3 linked regions of the Cohaesibacter gelatinilyticus genome follow. The protein of the gene in region 1 interacts with the protein of each later gene in a pairwise test. Links are inferred from orthologs where the notes say so. Each region holds a gene or a part of one and is shown on either strand. Other genes may lie near its edges. The genes, in order: rho, nusG and hfq.

Region 1 (3,122 bases):
GACCAACCAGAACAACTTGCAAGCCTTCCCTCACCCGTTCACCTGATCGAGCTTGTGACAAATGTTGTTCCATCTCCGATTTCAAAGCAGAAATCTTGGGCCAAATCACATCCGATACAGAACCCGGAACATCCTCTTCATCAGCAAAATCCAGTTCCGCCTCAATCATGGAGCGACCGTAAAGAAGCGTATCCCGCCAGGAACCGAGTTGCTCACGATGATGACCGCTAGCCTGGCGAATAGCCTGCCGTCTTTGTTGATCAGTTTCAGCATGAATGAGATCTGCAAGTCCTTCGACTTCCATCAGATCCATTTTGCCATTTTCAAAAGCCCGCCGAGAAAACTCCCCCGCTTCTGCCAAACGGCAATCCTCAAATGACGACAGCAGTTCAATCACTGCTGACACAACAGCACGCCCACCATGACAATGCAGTTCAACGCAATCCTCACCAGTGAAGGAACTCGGCCCCGGAAATGTCAGGATAAGGACCTGATCAATCACATCGCCATTGCGAGGATCCTTCAGATAACGCAGGCTAGCCATGCGTGGTTTCGGGGGCGACTCGACAATTTGCCCAGCAATTTCCAAAGCCTTTGAACCAGACAAACGAAAGACGGCAACACCTGCTGGTACTGCCCCACTCGATAATGCAAAAATTGTGGTCATATATTTCGCCTATCTGCCTTTCGGGCGTCTTACTCTCAGCCTTCGGGAATAGTTTCATTCATTCCGTAAACGACTCGATTCTCCTGTCCTTCCCTGCAGCATTCAAAGTTGCGCAAAAAATAGACGCGAAAAGACATGGAAAATATGGATTGTTTTACAAGCGACTCGATCATCAGGGAAAACTGACAATCAAAAGAAAAGCCGCCAGATACCTAAATCTGGCGGCTTTGATAGCATAGTCAAAATTCATGGCAAGAAAAAAGTAGGTCGGAGCCTCACGTTGGTCTCACCGGAATTTTCCTTACGTATTCATATTGTCGAAGAAATCTGAATTCGTCTTGGTAGAGCGTAATTTGTCGAGAAGGAACTCGATCGCATCCACATTGCTCATGGCACCAAGAATACGACGCAGAACAAAGACCTTCTGAAGCTCTTTGCGATCCACCATCAACTCTTCTTTACGTGTGCCTGATTTCAGAATATCCATGGCAGGGAAGATACGCTTGTCGGACACTTTACGGTCCAGAACAATCTCCGCATTACCCGTGCCTTTGAATTCCTCAAAGATCACCTCGTCCATTCGGGAACCCGTATCGATCAATGCGGTCGCGATGATCGTCAGGGAACCGCCTTCTTCGATGTTACGAGCTGCACCGAAGAAACGCTTTGGACGTTGCAGTGCATTTGCGTCAACACCACCGGTCAAAACCTTACCCGAAGACGGTATGACGGTGTTATAGGCACGACCAAGACGCGTAATGGAATCGAGCAAGATCACGACATCGCGACCATGTTCAACCAAGCGTTTGGCTTTTTCGATTACCATTTCGGCAACCTGCACGTGACGAGAGGCAGGTTCATCAAAAGTTGATGAAACCACTTCACCATTCACGGTACGCTTCATGTCAGTCACCTCTTCCGGGCGCTCGTCAATCAGCAACACAATCAAACAGCTGTCTGGATGATTGGCCGTAATGGATTTGGCAATATTCTGCAACAGCACGGTTTTACCGGTGCGTGGAGGTGCCACGATCAAGGCACGCTGACCTTTACCCAAAGGTGCGACCAGATCGATAACTCGACTGGACATATCCTTGGATGTCGGATCAACCGATTCCAGCTGGAACCGCTCATCTGGATGCAAAGGCGTCAGATTATCAAAATGCACCTTGTGGCGCGCTTTTTCAGGATCTTCAAAATTGACGCAATTGACCTTCAGCAGGGCAAAATAACGTTCACCTTCCTTGGGGCTACGAATATGCCCTTCAACGGTATCACCGGTCCGTAGTGAAAACCGTCTAATTTGAGAGGGCGAAATATAGATATCATCCGGTCCAGGCAGATAGTTTGCATCAGGAGAGCGCAAAAAGCCGAAGCCATCTTGCAAAACTTCCACGACACCTTCACCGATAATATCGGTATCTTGTTCTGCCAATTGTTTCAGGATAGCGAATAGCAGCTCCTGCTTGCGCAGGGTACTTGCATTTTCAACCTCGAGCTCCTCAGCGAAATTGAGAAGTTCGGTGGGTGATTTTTGTTTGAGTTCTTGTAATTTCATTTCGCGCATAGCGAAAGTCTCGTTAAGCCAAAGCAACCATGGGAAAATTGTGAGGTAGGGATAGAACAGAACGCTATTGTTTGTTGTTGCGGTCTGTAAACCCTTGAAGGCCGGCGGGCCAAGCAGCCTAATGATTCGCCAATTCAAGAGTTGGCGGACCATAGCTGTTGATTCTGAAATTGCCAAGCCCAAAATGCAAGAAAGCGACTTCTGTCTAAGAAATCGCTTTCACACACAAAATCTCAATCCGATAATGATCAAAAATTAGAATGGCTTGACCACCGCAAGAATAACAATGCCCAACATCAGCAGGGTCGGTACTTCGTTCAGTATCCGGTAAAATTTGTGACCTTTCTCATTTTTATCAGCAGCAAAAACTTTCACGCATTTTGCCAAATACATGTGATAGGCGGTCATTCCACCAACCAGCAAGAATTTGATATGCAGCCAAATTGCATCCGGCTCCCAGATTCCAAAATGAAAGGCAAGCGTTAGTCCCAAAATCCAGGCGATGATCATGGAAGGATTCATGATGGCTTTGAGCAAACGTCGTTCCATGATTTTGAACGTTTCCGATTTGTCGCTGCCAGCTTCCGTGTCTGCGTGATAAACAAACAAACGCGGCAGATAGAAGATTCCTGCCATCCAGGTGATGATCGAAATGATATGAAGGGCTTTCGCCCAGAGATAAAAATCCATCGTGGTCCTCTGATAGAAAATCCATCCTTGCAATATTTCACGTGAATCCATCACGGGAACAACCAAAAGAAAACCCACATCCATGAATGCGGGTTTTCAAATTCTGATCTCGATTATGACTTGTCATAAGACCGTATGCGATCAATTAACTGATGGACATAATCGATATTGCCCTGTGGGGTGATGCCGTGCCCAAGA
Region 2 (3,114 bases), on another replicon or contig:
ACCTTGTTCATCTGATTCACCCCCATCTGTGCGGGCGATTAAGTCTTGCGACTCCCGCAGTCTTGGACAGGTTTCTGGCAAACGCCAGAAATCCTCCCGACAAGAATCGGGAGGAATCACGTTAGACTTCTAATCGACTTAGTCGATAGAAGCAAGATCTACGCGCACACCTGGCCCCATTGTGGAGGACAGGCTCATACGCTCCATGTAAGTGCCTTTGGCACCTGATGGCTTGGCCTTGGTAACAGCAGCAATAAATGCCTTGACGTTGTCAACCAACGCAGCTTCTTCAAAGCTCACTTTACCAACGCCACCATGGATGATACCGGCCTTCTCGACACGAAACTCAACGGAGCCACCTTTAGCCGCCTTGACAGCACCAGCAACATCAGGAGTAACGGTACCAACCTTTGGATTTGGCATCATGCCACGTGGGCCAAGAACTTTACCCAGACGACCAACCAGAGGCATCATGTCAGGAGATGCAATACAACGATCAAAATCGATGGTACCGCCCTGAACAACTGCCAACAGATCTTCTGCACCAACAATCTCTGCACCTGCAGCTTTAGCTTCTTCAGCCTTATCGCCACGTGCAAAAACAGCAACACGAACATTTTTACCAGAGCCCGCAGGCAGCTGACATACACCACGAACCATCTGGTCCGCATGACGCGGGTCAACACCGAGGTTCAGGGAGATTTCTACGGTCTCATCGAATTTGGCAGATGCAGCACCCTTGACCAGCTTCACAGCTTCTTCAACGGAATAAACCTTGTTTGCATCAACTTTTTCACGAGCAGCGCGGATACGTTTTCCTACATTAGCCATTGGATTATCCTACCACCTCGAGGCCCATGGAACGGGCAGAACCCTCAATCATCAACATCGCGGCTTCGATGTCGTTGGCATTGAGATCTTTCATCTTCTGCTCAGCAATTTCACGAACCTGATCCTTGGTCACGGAACCCGCCACATCACGACCAGGCGCACCAGAGCCCTTAGGCAGCTTGGCAGCTTTTTTCAGAAAGAAAGACGCCGGAGGTGTCTTCATTTCAAAAGTGAAAGACTTGTCCTGGTAAATGGTAATAATCACCGGAACCGGCGCATTTTTTTCCATTTCCTGCGTCTTGGCGTTAAACGCCTTACAGAATTCCATGATATTCAGGCCGCGCTGACCAAGAGCAGGACCAATTGGAGGGGATGGATTAGCAGCCCCTGCAGGAACCTGAAGTTTCAGGTAACCTTGAATCTTTTTTGCCATTTTTCTTTCCCTCGGCGCAAAGCACCTTCAGATAGACATGAGAAAGGGCGCGGTCGGACGGCTCGTTCGGCAAACGAACCAAATCTCCCGCACCTGTTATGATCAGAGTTTTTCAACCTGATTATATTCAAGCTCGACTGGTGTCGCACGACCAAAGATCGATACGGTAACCTTGAGGCGCGCACGCTCTTCGTCCACTTCCTCGACAAGCCCATTGAACGAAGCAAACGGCCCATCGGAAACCCGAACCTGCTCGCCAACTTCGAAACTGACGGTCGGCATCGGTTTCTCGACACCTTCCTGAACCTGATTCAACAAGCGATCCGCTTCCGCATTGGAAATTGGCATCGGCTTGTTGTCATTCCCCAGAAAGCCAGTGACTTTCGGGGTATTCTTGATCAAATGATAGGCGTCATCTGTCATTGCCATCTTCACCAGCACATAACCGGGGAAAAACTTGCGCTCAGATTCGACCTTGCGTCCACGACGCACTTCTACAAACTTCTCGGTCGGAACAAGAACTTCATCAAACAGATCACCAAGACCGGTCTGATCAGCCTTTTCACGAATAGCCTCCGCTACTTTCTTCTCGAAGTTCGAGTAGGCATGAACGATATACCACCGCTTTGCAATCGCCATGTCTATTAACCTCCCAGGCCAAGCACGAAGCTGACGCCAAATGACATGATCTGGTCAGCCAGCAAGAAAAAGATTGAAGCCAGGAAAACCATGACAAAAACCATCACAGTAGTAATGCCAGTCTCCTTCTGGGAAGGCCAGGTTACCTTCGATGCTTCAGATTTAACCTGCTGCAGAAAATCAAATGGGTTGGTCTTTGCCATGGAACCGCTCACATATAATAACGCGCGAAACAGAATTTCGCGCGTTCATAAGATTCTCACTACATATAATATCTTGCCATGCAAGATCAAGTGCGAAATGGCAGGGGCGGAGGGACTCGAACCCCCGACCCTCGGTTTTGGAGACCGATGCTCTACCAGCTGAGCTACACCCCTACTTCGCAAAACTTAGTGAAAACCAAGTTGGAGACTAACTATTGGAGTTCACAGACAACTGCAAGCGAAAAGATGACGAAATACAAAAAAATCAACAAGGGATCATCAAAACTTCATGAATTGTGACTCCATCCACAAAACCAACCTTCGATATCCATCCGTATCACCTTATTTCATCAAAATTATGAGAATCAAAAAACCCCTGAAAGCAATAGCTTGCAGGGGCTTCTTAAAGACATATCTCAAGTAAAGATGAAATCTCTTACTCGACGATAGAACCGACGATGCCGGCACCTACGGTACGGCCACCTTCGCGGATAGCGAAGCGCAGCTTTTCTTCCATAGCGATTGGCACGATCAGCTCAACATTCATCTCGACGTTATCGCCAGGCATAACCATCTCGGTACCTTCGTTCAGGGTAACAACACCCGTCACGTCAGTGGTACGGAAATAGAATTGTGGACGATAGTTGGTGAAGAACGGAGTATGACGACCGCCTTCTTCTTTCGTCAGGATGTAAGCTTCTGCTTTGAACTTGGTGTGTGGAGTAACGGAAGCTGGTGCACACAGAACCTGGCCACGCTCGACATCTTCACGCTTGGTACCACGCAGGAGAACACCAACATTGTCACCAGCTTCACCGCTATCAAGCAGCTTGCGGAACATTTCAACACCGGTACAGGTGGTTTTCTGGGTGTCTTTGATACCGACGATCTCAATCTCGTCACCAACATTGATCACGCCACGCTCAACACGACCGGTTACCACAGTACCACGACCAGAGATGGAGAATACATCTTCGATAGGCAGCAGGAATGGCAGATCCTTTGGAC
Region 3 (3,115 bases), on another replicon or contig:
AAACAGACGGGAGAAAACGACTGGCAGTTCCATGATAAAGGATGTCGGGTGGAGATTGCGGCTGCAAGTTCAGATTGACATTTCATTGACAAAAAGGGGCTTTGCGCCCCTTCTATTTTCTATATGACTCTGAAACGATTTCGGATCTCATCTTGATACTTCATCTGAATGCGAAGAGACAATCTGATACCTTCTTCTTCATCCTCTCGTGTCAATACATCGCAATGCTGATAAAGCCAAGCAAGTCCCTGCCCATCGGCATAATCCAGACGAACAGAAAGTAGATTGTCCTTCTCGGCCAATTTATCTTCGACTGCTTCAAGTAACAGCTCTTCACCTTCACCGGTAATTGCAGACAGCGCAATCGCTTGCATTTGCTCTGTAGCAAGGGAGCGCTGCTGCTGCCCCGCCAAATCAACCAAAGACATACGTTCCTCGTCATCAAGAAGATCAATCTTGTTCCAGATCTCGATCACACGTGGATCTTCATCCATCTTGATTCCAAGATGATCCAGTACGCTGGCAACATCTTCAGCCTGCGCAGCTGTATCTTCATGGGAGATATCGCGCACATGCAAAATGACATCTGCCTCAAGCACCTCCTCCAAAGTAGCACGAAAGGCCGCAACCAAATGTGTCGGAAGGTCGGAAATGAATCCCACCGTATCTGACAGAATGATCTGACGACCATGCGGAAGGCTCAAGGTCCGCAGGGTTGGATCCAGAGTCGCAAAAAGTAAGTCCTTGGCGAAAATATCCGCATCAGTCAAGCGATTGAAAAGCGTAGATTTTCCGGCATTTGTATAGCCAACCAGAGCGACGACCGGGTGTGGTACCTTCTGCCTGTTTGAACGATGTAGCCCGCGTGTTCGGCGCACTTGTTCCAGATCTCGCTCCAATCGACCGATCTTATCCTGCAAGGCCCGGCGGTCTGCTTCAATCTGGGTTTCGCCTGGACCACCCATGAAGCCAATACCACCACGCTGTCGCTCCAGATGAGTCCAACTACGAACCAGGCGGCCTTTTTGATAGTTCAGATGAGCAAGTTCGACCTGTAAGCGTCCTTCCCTGGTTTGCGCCCGACGGCCAAAAATTTCAAGAATGAGACCAGTTCGATCAAGGACCTTGCACTTCCATTCTGTTTCAAGATTGCGTTGCTGGATAGGTGTCAACGGAGAATCCATGATAACAAGCTCTATCTTGTCATCATGAATTCGATCGCCAATCTCCGCAAGCTTGCCTTTACCAATAAGGGTGGAAGGTCTAATGGTAGTCAGTGGGACCCGTAACACATCAACCACATTCAGATTGATGGCAGCAGCAAGACCTTTCGCTTCTTCAAGACGTGCCTGATCGCTTCGGCGAATGGGCTTGCCATCCCCTTGAGCAATTTTCTTGCCTTGTAGATGTTGCGAGAGAATGGGAACCAGAACCAATGCAGAAACCGCAACCTCCCCTCGGTCAATCAAAGGGCGATTGCGGCGCTTGGGCTTATCGCCCTCAAATTCTTCGTGGTCAGCCAATCAGCTATCGGCTTTCTCGGCGGTTTCTCCGCCTTCAAACAGCGATAAAGGGCCATTTGGCATGATGGTCGAAATCGCGTGCTTATAGACCAGCTGGGAATGTCCGTCACGGCGCAGTAAGACGCAGAAGTTATCAAACCACGTGACAACGCCTTGCAACTTGACGCCATTCACGAGAAAAATGGTCAGCGGCGTTTTGGTTTTTCTAACATGGTTGAGAAAAGTATCTTGGAGGTTCTGGGCGCGTTCTGCCATTTTTCCTGCCTTATTGTTTATCTGTTTGGTGTCAAGGTGAACCGATAATCATTATTGACCAGCAAATGCGGAAAGGCCAAGACGTGATTTCATAAATAGCCAATTAGGCTCGGATATCGCATTGATTGTCCACAAGTCAGCGTGAAATCGCGCGCCGCAAAGGTTAGGCATCAAAACCTACAAAATCAGATAGTCCCGACTAACCATTGGAATGTTCAATAATAAAAACTGATTCAGTACTCATCCCATACTAACTGAAATCTGATTGCTGCCAAGAGACCACATGCCTGTACCAACAAGAAAGCGGAGAGTTTTAGCCGCGATCTATCGGCGCCAGAAATTTATGTTGATCGCCCCAAGCAAAACTATGATTTCAAATCGGCCAAAAATCATCGTTATGATCAAGGCATACTTGGATATAAGCGATAACTGATAATAATCCGGCCAGGCATTCGTTGCATTCCAGCCTGCCGAATATAACGGTCCAATATTGGAAAAGGCGGAAATTGCCGCAAATAGAGCTCCATCAAAATGACCGATATCGTGACTTAGCACGACTGCTACGACAATAACCAGCAGGATGGAAAGCAGAAACGACGCCCAGATGGATTTCATCAACTGAATGGTATATTCCGTCTTGCCAAATCGTCCCCCTCGAATGGAGTGCGGGTAAATCAAACGACCGACTTCCCGCCCTGCCTGCATAAGCATAGCGCCAATCCGATAGAGTTTCAGTCCACCTGCCGTTGAAAAGGGTGTTGCACCTATCAGGGCAAGGCAAGCCACCAGCAAACCAGGAAGAACAGTCACATCAGCATGGCGAATTTCAAAGCCGGCAGTTGAAACAAGAGACACCGCTGTAAAGAAACCCTGACGCAGTGCTGACAATGGCGGCAATACGCTAGCACTACCAGCGAGGCGAAAAAGGGTGACGGAATAAAGAAGACCAAGACCTGCCATAAGGCCAAAGAGATAGTAGCTTTCCCGGTGTTCCGTCAGCATCTGCAATTTACCACGAACGGCCATGCGATGCCAAAAGATGCTGGTCGCACCAGCTATCATTCCCAAAGCAATAAGAAACTCCGCCCAACGATTGTCATAACTCGCCAAGGTTCCATCAATCGGCATGAAACCACCGGTCGACAGTGTGGAAAAGGCAAGGCACATAGCCTCAAAGGGAGGAATGCCGCTCAAGATGAGCAACCAGGCAAGTATCAGCGTCAGGATCGCATACGCTCCACCAACCTGACGCGCTACATAGAATGTTCGCCCGCTTTCTTCTCCAAAGGCCCGTTCCATCATGCCTATGTGACGATTGGGAAGCCCACCGACCCCAT

The links.
Region 2: the proteins of rho (region 1) and nusG interact in binary tests that used the Escherichia coli proteins (3 or more experiments, as listed by UniProt). The link is inferred for Cohaesibacter gelatinilyticus from one-to-one orthologs.
Region 3: the proteins of rho (region 1) and hfq interact in binary tests that used the Escherichia coli proteins (3 or more experiments, as listed by UniProt). The link is inferred for Cohaesibacter gelatinilyticus from one-to-one orthologs.

What each region holds. Positions count from the first base shown.
Region 1 is NZ_OBEL01000003.1:204,196-207,317, forward strand. Bases 102-3,066 are described here. They hold rho (transcription termination factor Rho), read right to left. Parts: upstream 2,235-3,066; coding sequence 969-2,234; downstream 102-968. Other genes in these bases: mnmE (tRNA uridine-5-carboxymethylaminomethyl(34) synthesis GTPase MnmE), read right to left, coding at 102-667; hemJ (protoporphyrinogen oxidase HemJ), read right to left, coding at 2,490-2,924; hemE (uroporphyrinogen decarboxylase), read right to left, coding at 3,038-3,066. In the rest of the region: more of mnmE, read right to left, coding at 1-101; more of hemE, read right to left, coding at 3,067-3,122. UniProt on the Escherichia coli protein: Facilitates transcription termination by a mechanism that involves Rho binding to the nascent RNA, activation of Rho's RNA-dependent ATPase activity, and release of the mRNA from the DNA template.
Region 2 is NZ_OBEL01000001.1:1,797,568-1,800,681, forward strand. Bases 133-3,089 are described here. They hold nusG (transcription termination/antitermination protein NusG), read right to left. Parts: upstream 1,898-3,089; coding sequence 1,367-1,897; downstream 133-1,366. Other genes in these bases: rplA (50S ribosomal protein L1), read right to left, coding at 139-831; rplK (50S ribosomal protein L11), read right to left, coding at 836-1,264; secE (preprotein translocase subunit SecE), read right to left, coding at 1,909-2,106; tuf (elongation factor Tu), read right to left, coding at 2,543-3,089. Outside these bases: more of tuf, read right to left, coding at 3,090-3,114. UniProt on the Escherichia coli protein: Part of the processive rRNA transcription and antitermination complex (rrnTAC). The complex forms an RNA-chaperone ring around the RNA exit tunnel of RNA polymerase (RNAP).
Region 3 is NZ_OBEL01000001.1:1,370,993-1,374,107, forward strand. Bases 152-3,109 are described here. They hold hfq (RNA chaperone Hfq), read right to left. Parts: upstream 1,779-3,109; coding sequence 1,524-1,778; downstream 152-1,523. Other genes in these bases: hflX (GTPase HflX), read right to left, coding at 152-1,523; CRO57_RS06165 (TrkH family potassium uptake protein), read right to left, coding at 2,103-3,109. Also shown: CRO57_RS06150 (RNA 2'-phosphotransferase), read right to left, coding at 1-67; more of hflX, read right to left, coding at 120-151; more of CRO57_RS06165, read right to left, coding at 3,110-3,115. UniProt on the Escherichia coli protein: RNA chaperone that binds small regulatory RNA (sRNAs) and mRNAs to facilitate mRNA translational regulation in response to envelope stress, environmental stress and changes in metabolite concentrations.